Regions from separate parts of the Methylomonas sp. 2BW1-5-20 genome, predicted to be linked through region 2. Evidence: riboswitches for the same ligand, from Rfam matches in the RefSeq annotation. Region 2 holds a riboswitch; each other region holds the start of a gene.
The links. Region 2 has a riboswitch for cyclic di-GMP ahead of ACH50O_RS21715 (hypothetical protein). Riboswitches for the same ligand answer to the same signal wherever they lie in the genome.
Positions count from the first base shown of each region.

Region 1: another riboswitch for cyclic di-GMP. It lies ahead of ACH50O_RS05135 (hypothetical protein); the one in region 2 lies ahead of ACH50O_RS21715 (hypothetical protein).
Region 3: another riboswitch for cyclic di-GMP. It lies ahead of ACH50O_RS13885 (hypothetical protein); the one in region 2 lies ahead of ACH50O_RS21715 (hypothetical protein).

Region 1 is NZ_CP184127.1:1,118,746-1,122,967, forward strand. It holds gene ACH50O_RS05125 (hypothetical protein) at 1-110, opposite strand, end outside; gene ACH50O_RS05130 (hypothetical protein) at 327-1,451, opposite strand; cyclic di-GMP riboswitch class I at 1,915-1,992, shown strand; gene ACH50O_RS05135 (hypothetical protein) at 2,030-2,869, shown strand; gene ACH50O_RS05140 (hypothetical protein) at 2,941-4,222, shown strand, end outside.
Region 2 is NZ_CP184127.1:4,725,049-4,729,270, forward strand. It holds gene ACH50O_RS21710 (TonB-dependent siderophore receptor) at 1-1,545, shown strand, start outside; cyclic di-GMP riboswitch class I at 1,828-1,903, shown strand; gene ACH50O_RS21715 (hypothetical protein) at 2,001-2,789, shown strand; gene ACH50O_RS21720 (hypothetical protein) at 2,984-3,835, shown strand; gene ACH50O_RS21725 (hypothetical protein) at 3,832-4,222, shown strand, end outside.
Region 3 is NZ_CP184127.1:3,034,786-3,039,007, reverse strand. It holds gene ACH50O_RS13890 (TlpA family protein disulfide reductase) at 1-227, opposite strand, end outside; gene ACH50O_RS13885 (hypothetical protein) at 619-1,668, opposite strand; cyclic di-GMP riboswitch class I at 1,749-1,836, opposite strand; gene ACH50O_RS13880 (hypothetical protein) at 1,886-2,734, opposite strand; gene ACH50O_RS13875 (hypothetical protein) at 3,224-4,222, opposite strand, start outside.

The DNA of each region.
Region 1 (4,222 bases), 1.3 Mb from region 2:
AGGCGGATGGAGACGATGTTTTTTTTGTCGTCTAGACTCGACTCTTTAGCTTTCAATGGATGATCCTTGTCACTGACCTTCTGATTATCCGGTAACAGTAAATCACTCATGTTACAGTTTTATAACAATGGTCGAGTTTTATGGGTGTTTTCGTGCGGCAGGACGGATTTCGACCTTAGCTAACAAGCTTAGGCGACTCGGCCGGATGGCTGCGCAAGCTGGCTAAAATCCTATTTTCGGGTATGCCGGAATAGTCGCTAAGCGTGTCGGAGCTATTTGTCCCCGCCCGTCGTTGTCATATAACAGTTATCAAGCTTTCTGCGCCATTACTCGTTTGATGCCACATGTCTGATCGGCGTACAGGCGGGGCAGGTGACTTGCAGCAATTCTCCGCTATGACGATGCCGTAATGGTCTAGCGCGGCCGTCGAGTTGATTCATATCCTGGTATAGCTGATTTTCCCGGCCGATCACTTCCCGCTCGTGTTCGAACGGATACAAAGTCTGGCTCATGCCGCCGGTGTCGATAAAGTGTTCGGCATCCAACAGCATCAATTTAGCGTGCAGTAACTCATGCAACAAGGCGTCGGCCGGGGAGATGCCGCAGGCCGGGGTACTGTCGCAGCCCGGATCGTTTAGCAATTGCGCGCCCAATCGGGTATCGAAATAGATGGTAGCGCTATCCACGCCAAATTGATTGCCCCAGGCTTCGGTCTGCCAAGTCCCGGCTTGATATTTCAGGCTTAATTTTTGTCCGCGAAGCTCGTTAATCAAACTGATGATTTGCGGATAGTGCGAGTAATACGCCGCGATTTCGCTTAAATCGGCGGAAATGGTTTTCGGGTCGGCGGAGTTGGCTTGATAGCTATTTTGCAAGAAGCTTGTAATAGCGTCGGCCGCGGCGCTATCGCCGGGTAAACCGGTCTGCTTTGCCGTGTATGCGGCAAGTACCTCGGCGGCGGTCGGCGGTTGGATTCGCCGCAGACGGATGACCGGGCTGCCTTGTTCATCCAATGCCATGTTGGTCTGCAACTGATTACCTGGCTTGATGAGTTGGCCAGCGACCGCTTGTAACGGCTGAGCACTGTACAACTCGTCCGCTGTTACCGTGCGCGTCGTCGCCAGCATGCCTACGCAAAAACTCAAGACCAAACCGACGTTGCGCCGCCGGTTGTTGGCGGGCGCCATATCTCGGCTGCGGCTGTCTTCCTTTAAATACAGGCCGTGGCGCCGGGCAATGTCCTGCAATTCGATAAATGCAGCCGGACCGGTTTTACCTAAATTTGCCCTGCAAACCAAGGCCGGTTTGCCGTCGATGATGCAGGGATGCAGAAAATGATGTGCCGGGTACTTGAGATACCAGTCCTGCAAGGCTTTGGCCAATCCGGCCGTGTCGATAGCGTGTGCTTGTTCCGTGTAGGCCTGGTCAAGAAGCTTTCGAGAGTCTTCCATGTTTAATGTCCTTGGGGTGCTGGCTGTATGGCGAGATGTTGCTTAAACCAAAACTTTAGCAGTCCGAGCTGCAGTCCGGCAAGGCTTGAACTTAGAGGCAAGGTGCTACGCGGCCGCTACGGTCCGTCTCTTCTTATCGTCCGCAAAGGCCAGTAATTCCGCAGAGTATCGGCTTCCTTCAGACATTTTCATTTATTGGCCGCGCCGGCTGGGTGTTAGTCGAGGTAATACATTTCACGAAATTGTCATAGTCGTGTAACCGAAACCGTCGATTTGGTTTGGAATAATTCGCCGCAATTGAGGGTGGCTGGATACGGATTGGCTGCCTCGTAGTTGGAGCAAAAAGGAGCAGGGACGGCATGCAAAAGGAGTGGGCGATGGAAGAGGTTAGGGAGTAGGTAGTGGCAACAAACAAAATGGTAGCGGGGAGAGCGGCACCGTCTTGGTGTTAGATAGTTAGGAAGCGTGTAAAAGCCAAACTTGTCGCGAGGCAAGGACGGAAAGCCAACGGGCCTTGGAGAAAGGCGGCTGGGTTGTCACCTTGTGTTAATCAATTTTTTAAACATAAGGATAAACAAATGAAATTTACGAAAACTTTGGTAGCGGCAGCTCTGTTGGTCGGTGCTTCTGGCGCGCAGGCGTCTGTGCAATTGTCAACCGATGCATTTAAAGGTGGTTCAGAGTTTATCTTGACTTTGTGGGACCAAGCAGGTGCCAAATCCTATACTTTAGATTTGGGCTTGACTGTTGCGGCATTCAAAGCCGACGTAACCGCACCACACTCTTGGACTATTTCCAGCAGTACTGATGCAAATTTCGCTTCAGTTTTATCTAATGCGGATTTTGCAGGTCTTCAGTACAGTGTAGTCGGCGGTCAACAAAAAGCTTCATCTGCAGCGGAATATCCTACTGTCGGATACGGTTTGTACACCACGCTCAATTCGCAAAATACTCAAGCCGATTTACAAGGTAGATACGGAACTGCAAACATGACCAACTTGAATGGTTCTCTGCAGAAATTATCTACCTATTTGGGTGTGGTTAATACAGCTCAAGGTGGTGTGGTTGATGTGGCTCAAAACCTGAGCGATTTTCAGACATCCGATAAACCTGCATATGCTGGCAAAAACTGGAGCGGCAACATCGGAGGAAGTATGGGGGGCGTCGCTAGCAACCTGGATCTAGTTGGTACAGCAATGCATTTTGAGTATGTCGGCGGAAGCACAGCTTCTAAGCCCGTGTATACCGAATATGACAATGTCTGGAACTTTACGCTGAACACCGTTGGTGGTGTTACCACAGGTACGCTGACTTATGATGCGATCCCAGCTGCAGTGCCACTTCCTGCCACCGCCTGGATGTTCCTGTCCGGTGTAATGGGCTTGTTGTCATTCAAACGTCGTAAAAGCGCTGTTTAATCAAACCGTGCGCCGCACCGGCCTAGGCCGGTGCGGTCAATCTGCGATCAATTCTTTTAAGGACCTTAAAAATGAAAGTTAAAGCATTATCCGCAGCGATTGCTGTGTTGTCTCTCGGCGGTTTTTCACAAAGCTCTTTCGCTCTTGCGCCCAGCGCGACCATCAACCTGGAACTGAATATTTCCGGTGCCACAGCTCAAGATAACAATCTGGAAAGCTTGGTCAAAAACAATGTTTGTCAAGCAGGTACTTTTGATAAGTATCAGTACACCACGGTGACAACCGATTACACCGCTTTCACCTGTACTGTTAACAGAACTAAGGTTACAGGCTTGTCCGGTACTGGTGCCGTTAATGTATTGATCCGTAAGCGCTCCAATGGAGGATCGTCACAAGGTGTGGTGCCGTTGCTGAGCAACTTACCTATTTCTCAGCTGGCTATTATCGCGAGCGGCACTGGTGCTTGTACGTCCGCGGGCACCAATCTGTACAATTGCCCAACGTTGACCACCAAGACCTCTGACTTGGGAATTTCCGATGTTAACCCTGAGTTGTTCGTAGGTGTTAATACCGAAACCGACAATGGTTTTACTGCTGTTGATCCTGCGCAGGTTAAATCTAAACTGACTGTCACACCAGCTGCTGCCCTAGTATTCGGTGTGCCGGTTTCTTACAATTTGTATAAAGCCTTGCAAATCGCTCAAGGTCTGACCGCTGGTGGCGCTTGTACTGCAACTGTTGCTAACCCTAATGCGGATTATACCGAAGCTTGCTTGCCAAGCTTGACTAAGTCGCAAATCTCCGGTTTGGTATCCGGCAACATTTCGACCTGGGATCAGTTCACATTGTTCGATTCCTCGACAAGCAGTTATGTGCCGTTAACCAGCTTCCCTGGCGTTACCGCGCCCGATGATAATCTGGTGCATTTTTGCAAACGTATCGGCGGTTCCGGCACCGGTGCGCAGCAATATGCCAAATTCCTGAATACCCCATGTACTGAAAATGGATTGCCAGTTGCTTCTAATGCTGATACCGGTCCACAGGTAACCGATTTGTCAGGTTCCGGTGATATGGAAAAGTGTTTGGATGACTTCAGCAAAGGTACTCAAACCGCTAAAAACTACAAAAGCCCAACTTCAGTATTTTTCGATCCTAGTCAGCCAAACGATAATTATCTGATCGTTAACCAAGGTGCTGCTAAATCTTGGGCTTTCGGTCAGCAGTCGCTGGAGAAAAACCTGCCGGTTGCCAGCAACGGCAACAAATTGGCGTTTGACTACCGCTTCATCAAAATCGACGGCTACGCACCAACCTTGGCCAACGTGTTTGCCGGTAAATATATCGATTTCGCCG
Region 2 (4,222 bases):
CTAACCGACAATATCCGCTTGCGCTTCAGCGGCGAATATACCAATGCCAGGCACGATATTGATGTAATCGAAACTCAACGCTTTAACATCAACCCCGCGCTGGTATTCACGGATAACGATAGGACTCGCTTGACCATCCAAGGCAAGTTGTCGCGCTGGCAGCAGCCGGAATATCAGGGGCTGCCGGCGACAGGCAGCGTTGCCGGCAGCTTTCGAGCGGGCAGAAATGTCTTTCTTGGGCCTGGCGATTTACCCGATAGCCGCTCGGAGTCGGCGGCGGTTTGGGCTTCAGTGGAACATCGAATCGACCGTATTTGGCAGTGGTCACTGAAGGCGCGTCTGGCTCGTTCGGAATTCGACGAAAAAATTCAGACCTTGTTTGGTGCTGACGGCTTTGTCGCGGATCGGCCCTTGCTGGAGGACGCCAATTGGGCCTTGGTCAATGCCGAGCTGTTTCAAGAGCAGCAGGAACGCAGCGTCCTGGGCAATTTACTGGCTAAATTTCAGCTGGGACCGACTGATAATCAGCTGCTGATCGGCGTCGACCACAGCGAATTGAACGATGCCGGCTTTGTCGATGGCGATTTCGGTCCGTTGGGTTTGGGTGCCGGCATCGTCGATCTGCGTTCGCCAACTTTTGGCGGTGCTTATCAAGCGCCGGGGCCGGGAGTAAACAATCAGTTCATACAAAACGTCACTTATGGGGCTTATGCGCAATGGCAAAGTACGCTGTACGAGCGATTACATTTACTGAACGGCTTACGGTTAAGCGACGTCGCAATCGATTTCAATAACACCCGGACCGGTCTCGGCGCCCGAACCGATACCTTGAAATGGCTGCCGCGCGTGGGAGCGGTGTTCGATCTGAATTCGGAAATTTCCTGGTTTATCAGCTATAGCGGAGGCATGCGCGGCCAGCCGTTCGTGAATTTTGTCGATGCCCCGCTGCCGGAGTTGTCTCGACATCTGGAAACCGGTTTTAAGTTTGATGTTGCGAAACAGTTTAGCGGGCAATTAGCGCTCTATCAGATTGATCGCAGTCAGGTAGCGGTTACCGATAACAGCGATGTTTTGCGACGTTCGCTGGCTGCCGGCCGGCAGCGTTCGCGCGGCATCGAAGCGGATTTGCTCTGGCAGCCGCTGGAAGGTCTGAATCTGTTGGCCAATTACGCCCATACCGATGCCAGCTTCGTCGATGACAAGGCCGGCGTGGCGATCGGCAATCGCCTGGCACTGGTGCCGGAAGATAGCGGGCGGATTTGGGCCAATTATCGTTTGCTATGGGGTGAGTTTGCCGGACTTAGTTTGGGCTTTGGGGTTTATTTACGCAGCGGTGCGTATCTGTCGAACAACAATGACTTCAAAACCGCTGGTTATCACAGTTTCGATGCCGCTTTGGCTTACGAAACCGCGCATTTCAAATGGGCGGCTACCGTGAAAAACCTCAGCGATAGCGATTATTTTCAGCCTTACGGCTATTTCGACGGTCGCGTGGCTGCGGCGCAGGGCCGGGCCGCTTATCTGACATTTTCGATGAGGTATTGAATGCGATAAGAGTTAACGCTTGACGGGCTGCGTGGCCTGAAAAATTTAACAGTAGCCAAGTCGTCCTGGTAATCGTGTGCGGCGTTGTTTTGCCGTTAGATGATTGTCGGCCGTTTACATGCATTTTGGCGATGTGTTCGGTCCGGTTTGGCGGGCTGTATGTTTAAGCGTCGGCGCCTAGCCGGGTCGGCTCAGGCTATGAACGGCGTGTAGCCGAAAAAACTCAACACAGGAGCACAAGGACTTTAACGCTCAAGGATCCGAGCACTGTCGCCGGGAACGCGACATCCCTGCCACATCCGCCGCGAGACGGAGCCGGAAAACCGCGGGTCTGCATGCAGACAGCCGGGTTGCCTCAACAACAAAGAATTCAATTGGGTGCGGACAACAAGCATCTGTTGGGCATTATGTTGCTGGGAAATTTTTCAACCAAAACCACTTTTTAAGGATAAAACATGATTGCTTTGAAAACCCATGGCTTGAAACTCGCGTCCGCCAGTATGCTGGCATTTACAGCCCTGACCGGCTTGTTGGCGCCGGCTGCCGCCAGCGCCGCGTTAGTTAGCGGAGACGCCACGATTACAATCGATAACACTGCGTTCAGCACCGCAAGTAGCGGTTTCATTATCGAGCGATTTTACGATGCCGGCTATAACACTACCCCGGCGGCTAACCTGACCGCCAGTAACGGCACGGCAAATACTAACCATATGCTGTTTCCGGTGAACGACAATCCCACCAAAATCGGCTATGCCGGCAACCGCAGCAAGCAAGCTACAACCATGGATACCAATAACACCGCAGTCGGCCAAATCGGCTTGAGCGGGGCATTCCGGATGACCAGTTCAATTTTCGGTACTTTGCAGCCTTACGATTTTACATTGCAGAAATTTTCCGGCATTTGGAATCTGGTTACCCACGATACCGGTTTTGGCGCCACCACCTTTTTGCAATTGACCAACGTCAGCGAATCCGTAAACAGCAGCGGCGAGTTACATTTGGATGGCGACTTGATCTTTGGCGGCGGCGTTGGTCCAACCACTTCACCCAGCGCATTTTTCCTGACCTGGAGTTCGTTTTTGACCAATTACGGTGCCACGGTCTCGCCAAACGCCATCGTTGGGCATCTTAGCTTGAATGCGCCGGCAGCCGTGCCGGTGCCGGGCGCCGTTTGGCTGTTCGGCAGTGCGCTACTGGGTTTGATGGGCTGTAATCGCCGTAAAGTTAGCGCTTTGTCGGCCTAAACCCCAGCGTCTCGGACGGGTCGCTTAACGCGTGCGCGCGTCCCGAGTGTGTTTTCGGTTCGCCAGGATAGGGACAGGCGAACCGAAAAAATCAATAACTACCTTCGCGAACGGCGCTCCGCGATTTCATCCGGCTCAAAGCAGCCGGATTCCCGGGTGGCGTGCCTTCGTTTTCCCGTAATAGAGAACAGACTATGAACATCACTAACTATCAGCTGCGATACTGTTGTCTGGCCGTACTTACGCTGGTTATCATCGGTATGACTGGTAATGCGCGGGCTGCCAGCGTCAGCGGCGGCGCCCTGATCCTGAGTCTGGATCGCGACGCATTGATCGCCGGCGTGATTCAGGATACCTACCCCGACACGCCACGTGCCAGTTTCCCGATTTGCTGCCGGCCATCGCTTTATCTTGAAGAATTTTACGCGGCCTCGGCTGCCGACAAGACCTTCTTTCAGCTTCGTGACGAAAACACACCGGATTTATACGACAGCGTTTCCGATGAAATTTCGGCTGTGGGTCTGCAATTTCAGGTCAACGGCAGTCATGTTGCCGCCAATCCGGCCGGCCGCAAAAACCAGGCAACGACCTTTAGCTTTGATCCCGCCAATTTGAGCGGCAGCGCTACCGGCGCAATCGGTTTGGGCGGGGCGATGCGTTATCGAGTGGACGTCACTCCGCCCGCGAACCGCGTGCTACTTGGTGATATGACTCTGGAATACGACCCAACGCTGGTCGATGTGGCGACGGGGCGCTCCGGCTGGGTGTTGATGAACCACCTCGGGTTTCGGATCAGCGGCTTCGATCTGTTCGATGTCGATACGCAGCTTACCGGCGATACCTTGAGTCTTTCCGGCGGCCTGGGACTAGGTGCGGGTTTTGATCATCTGGGCGGCATTCGCGACTATCGCGTCGGTACTTTCAGTTTGCAGACTACCGTGGTGCCTGTGCCGGGCGCGGTCTGGCTGTTTGCGAGCGGTTTGTTGGGGCTGGGCTTGGCCGGGAAACGCAAGCGTCGATTAATTGATTTTTGGAGAACGGCATGAACACTTTCAATCCGCATCGTTTTAAAGTCCTGTTTCTACTGGCGACGGCAGGGTTTGCGTATCTGCTGCCGGCCGCGGCCAAAGCCGCCCTGCTGAACGCCAGTAGCGGGGGCACGTTCACGATGAATATGGATCGCGAGGCAATGGCCGCCTTTATCGGCGGCAATAGCAGCAACCCCGGCCATTTTCTGGTGCACTACTACGACACCCAGGAATCGGATTACCTGACCCGTAGCGATTCCTCGTTTTACCTGGGCAACAGCAGTCGCACCGAAATTCCCGCGCAAAATTTGGTACACGACATAACCCCCATTAGTGCGAGTAATCCCGGCGGGCAGGCGCCGAATCGGTACGTCAAATCGACCAGTCCCGATTTTGCCATCGATT
Region 3 (4,222 bases), 1.7 Mb from region 2:
TGCTGGTTGCGCAGGGTGTTTAAAAAAGGCATGGACTTTTGGCAAGGTCCGCACCAAGTCGCCCAAAAATCTATCAGTATCACTTTGCCTTTATAGGCCGAAAAATCCAGTGCTTGCTGGTTTTCCAATACGGCGGGACAGTTTGGTACGGCTTGTCCTTCCTGTATTGCATGGCATACGGGGCTGGCTAGCAATATCAGTCCGGCAAAGGTGTTTAGGTATTTCATCGGCTTACAATATTAACGGGGTAATCGGCTGATTTTAACATCAAGGATCTCAATGCCTAATCATCAAAATTTTGGCGCTAGTGATTTTTGTCCGTTGCTGTTGCACTGTTCGCCGTCCCGCCCTATTTGGGCTATTGGTGAACTCAGAAGTTTCGTTAAGGTTGCTTGCAGTCATTGCACTTCAAATAGCAGCGTTTTGCGTTGTGTTCGCCGAATGTCGGGCGCCGAGATTTGAACTGAAATTGCCGAATACAAAGAAAGCAGGCCTAAGCCTGCTCCTTGAATCTGGATAAGCAAGTGAGTTATTGCATCTTGCTTATCCATTTTTTTAACGCTTCCTCCCAAGGTTTATTTGCCGAAAAACGCAGTGTTTAGGCAGTAACAAGGGTAATTAAGCGTGGCTTTTACGACGGTTCAAGCCCAGGAAGCCGATCATCGCGGATACAAACATCCACGCTGCGCCAGGCAGTGGCACCGCAGTAACTTGGAAGCCGGTGATGCTCAAACTACGGGCTAAACGGTCAGCTGTATAAGCGGCAGCAAATGAACTGCCTGCAGTGGCGCCGCCAGCGAAAATATCGCTGTAAAGCTGAGCGTAATCAGCCCCGTTCGCGCCGCCAATCGCCAAGGTGTAAATGCCTGCCGCCAGTTGGCCTGACCAACTGACTTTGTTGTCAACTAAGCCATCCGCACCCAGGATTGCAGTAGTGCCGCCGGAAGAGTTGGTGAAGCTAGAGCCGGTTGCTGCGTCGGCACCGGAAATTCCTGTGTATACGATGGTGGCCACTTTAGGTGTATCCAAACCGCCCAGGTAGTTGGGGCCATGAGTGTCGGTCGCGCCGGTGGTGCCGTTATTACCGGTGGTGATATTGCCGTTGGTATCGAATACGCCCCACAGCCCGGTCGGATTGCTAGGTGTGCCTGCGGCCGCGCCGCCGCGCAAACCGTTGACGCCGGCAAATGGGGACCAGGAAGCGAAATCTTTGGCAGTTGCCAAATAAGCCGCAGTATCCGGATCGGTAGCTACCGAAGCCACATCGCCCACGCCGTCATGTGAAGCTCCTGGAACAACGCCTTTGTACAAAGAAAACCCTGGGTTCAAAGTGCTGGCGCCGTTGCTGTTACTCAAGCCGTTAATGGTGAAACTTACGAGAGAGTCGCTGTTCAGGATGAAGTAACGGAAGCGGACGTCGTGGGTGTTGCCCAGGCTATCAGGATTCAAGCCAGCCAGATAACCGCCGTTGCTGGATGCGGTTGCGGTGAAGTTGCTGGCCGCGCCGTAAGCGCTGCTGACTGCAGTGGTGCCGGTGAGTGGGTCGTATGTGCCTGCGCCTTGATATAAGGCGCTGCCGTAACCGACGTGCGCCATTGCCGATCCGGAAACCAGTGCCATACCGCCCAGGATTCCTAACATAGATGCTTTTAGAGCAAAAGATTTCATAACTTCTTTCCTTTTTACATTTTTATATGTTGTCATGATTAGGTTCCCGATTAAGTTACCGTCTTAATGGGAAGCCAGTCGTTTGCAACCCGGCCATCCTGAGTCTCTCCCAGCTCAGCATCCGTGGCTTTCCGACTCCACCTCGCGGTGGATGTGGCGATAGTACCGTCCTTGGTTGAACGTCCTGTTCTATCCAAATTCCGTTAACTAAACTGTGTCAAGCGGCTTGGTAAGTCGCTTTGTTACGGCGATTGAGCCAAAAACCGCTTATGGCGCTAACGAACAGCCAAGCGGAAGCCGGTAGCGGAACCGCAGTGACACTCAAGGAAATGGTGCCGGGCAAATTGGTGTTCGGGCAGCTTACGTTGCTACCGCAATTCACGTTACCCGCCGCGGCGATGGTGTAATCGCCGGCGCGCAGAAAGTAATTGCTTAAGGTGGCAATGTTGGCGCCGCCAGTAGTGGCTACGTGAGTTTGGTATAGGATGACTGCCCATGCGCCTTCTTCATTCGCCATACTCCAATCGTGCAGGGCATCGAATTGCCCTTTGAAATTGTGAATATTGGCTGTGTCGCGGAAGGGTGAGACATGACCGGCGGCGTCCGTGGTCACACCGTTATCCACCGGCGACGCATCGTATACCGTGTGAGGTGTTGGTGTGGCGACGAAGTGGTTAGGGTTTAACGGATCGGTAGTGGCGTCATCATGCGCCTCATCGGGTAGCAATCCGGCGTACAGGCTGAACGATGGGTTTAGCAAGCCGGTGTTGCCGTCGTCGCTGAAGTTAATCGTTATTTTTGAATCCTGGGTCAAGTGGAATTTAAAAAACTGGCCTTGAGCCAATTGATGCGTATCACCTAAAGTTTGAGTCGTACCGTCATACCAGCCGTAGTTGCTGAAGGTGCCGCCATTGACGCCGCCAGGGGACAAGAAAGGATCGCTAAGATCCACATAATCGACATGCGCCGCCGCCGGCGCAGCTACGGCAATCAATGCCGCGGCGCCCAAGGCCTTTACAGAGAGCGCCAAGGCGCTGCTGCGTTTGGAAAGAAATTTGTTTAGCATTAATCACCTCTTAAATAATGTTCAGTTAAGCCAGTCTACGCCCCGACATAGCTTGTAATTCGCGTCCTGTGCGACCTAGGGTTCTTTACCAAGTCCTGGCGCATGTCAAGCGGGTGTCTTATCATTGAGCAATGCGCATGCCATAACGGTAAGGCATTGTTTTTATTGGCTTGGGTATTCGCTATTGGTTTTTAAATAATTAAACTGTGTTATATGGCATTTTGATTGTGGCATTACCCCTGATTTTGCGGCGAGTTTCAAAATGGCGACCATCGCTCGTGCATGGAGTTTTGCAAAATAGCTATGAGGTTGGCGGTTGGCGTGGCTGCGTCAGCCGATTTGGTATTATTCGGAAAGTCGGTGAGGATCTTGAGTCGACTAGCGTTAAATAGTCGCGCTAGGAATGGGAAGGAAGGAGCATCCTTGCTCCTGGTGGTCCGTAACTAAAAACCGGTCGGCATTGCGCCGCCGGCTGAAATCGCAAAAAGCTTAGGCGGCGACGCTTGTTTTGCGGCGGTTTAAGCCCAAGAAGCCTAACATCGCGCTGCCGAACAGCCATACAGCGCCAGGAACCGGTACGGCTGCGGCTGTGGCAACGGCGGAAAACTGCAAGTGACCATGCAGGTTGGTTAAGCCGAATGAATCGACCGAGCCCAGTGTGCCCAAAGAGGCGTTGGCAAGCGCGTTCAGTGCGCCTGAAGCAGCAATAGTGTAGTTGCCGGCTGTCAGAGTGATGACCAAAGTTTCTAAGGTATCGGCGGCGTTGCTGCTAAATCCCGCTGCTGACGCAGCATTTCCGTTGACGGCTTTTAAGAACGCGATGTTACCCCAGTCGCCGGAAACGTTGGATTGACCCCAGTTGGCCAAGGCATTGAACTGGCCGACATAACTTTGAGTGTTGCTCAGGGTATTGCGGTATGACGAGGCTATGCCTTGGGAATCGACTGGCGCTGTTTGCGAATCGAGCGCATCCTGTCTTTTGCCGCCAGGCACGACAACCGGATTAAGTTTTTCGTTGGCATCGTCGTGTCCCTGGTAATTCAGTACGCCGCTATATAGGCTGAAGGCAGAGTCAATATAGGTTCCGTCCGAGTCCACGTTCCATTTAATGGTGACCTTCGAGGTTTGGTCCAGACGGAAGTTGAAGAAGTCAACTTTGTGGCTGTCGCCCAGTGTGGGGTTGGTGCCATTACCCCAACCGTAGTCGGTGACATCGTTCACGTCAACGGTCGCCGAGCTGGCGGCGGAGGTGTAATTTACATTGGTAAAGCTGCCGACGCCGGTATAGGATTGGTTGGTCGCGTTCCAAAGGTTTGGATTATTTAAAGGGCGGTCGCTGGTCGCGCTGATGGCGCCGCCGATGCCGTTGGCGGCACGCTGGGCAGCTGTCAGGCTTGATCCGCCCAATGCCAATACTGCCGCGGGTGTTGCGCCGTATTGAATTTTAGATGCTGCCTTGCCGGCAGTCGTCAAATCGCCGATTTGTGC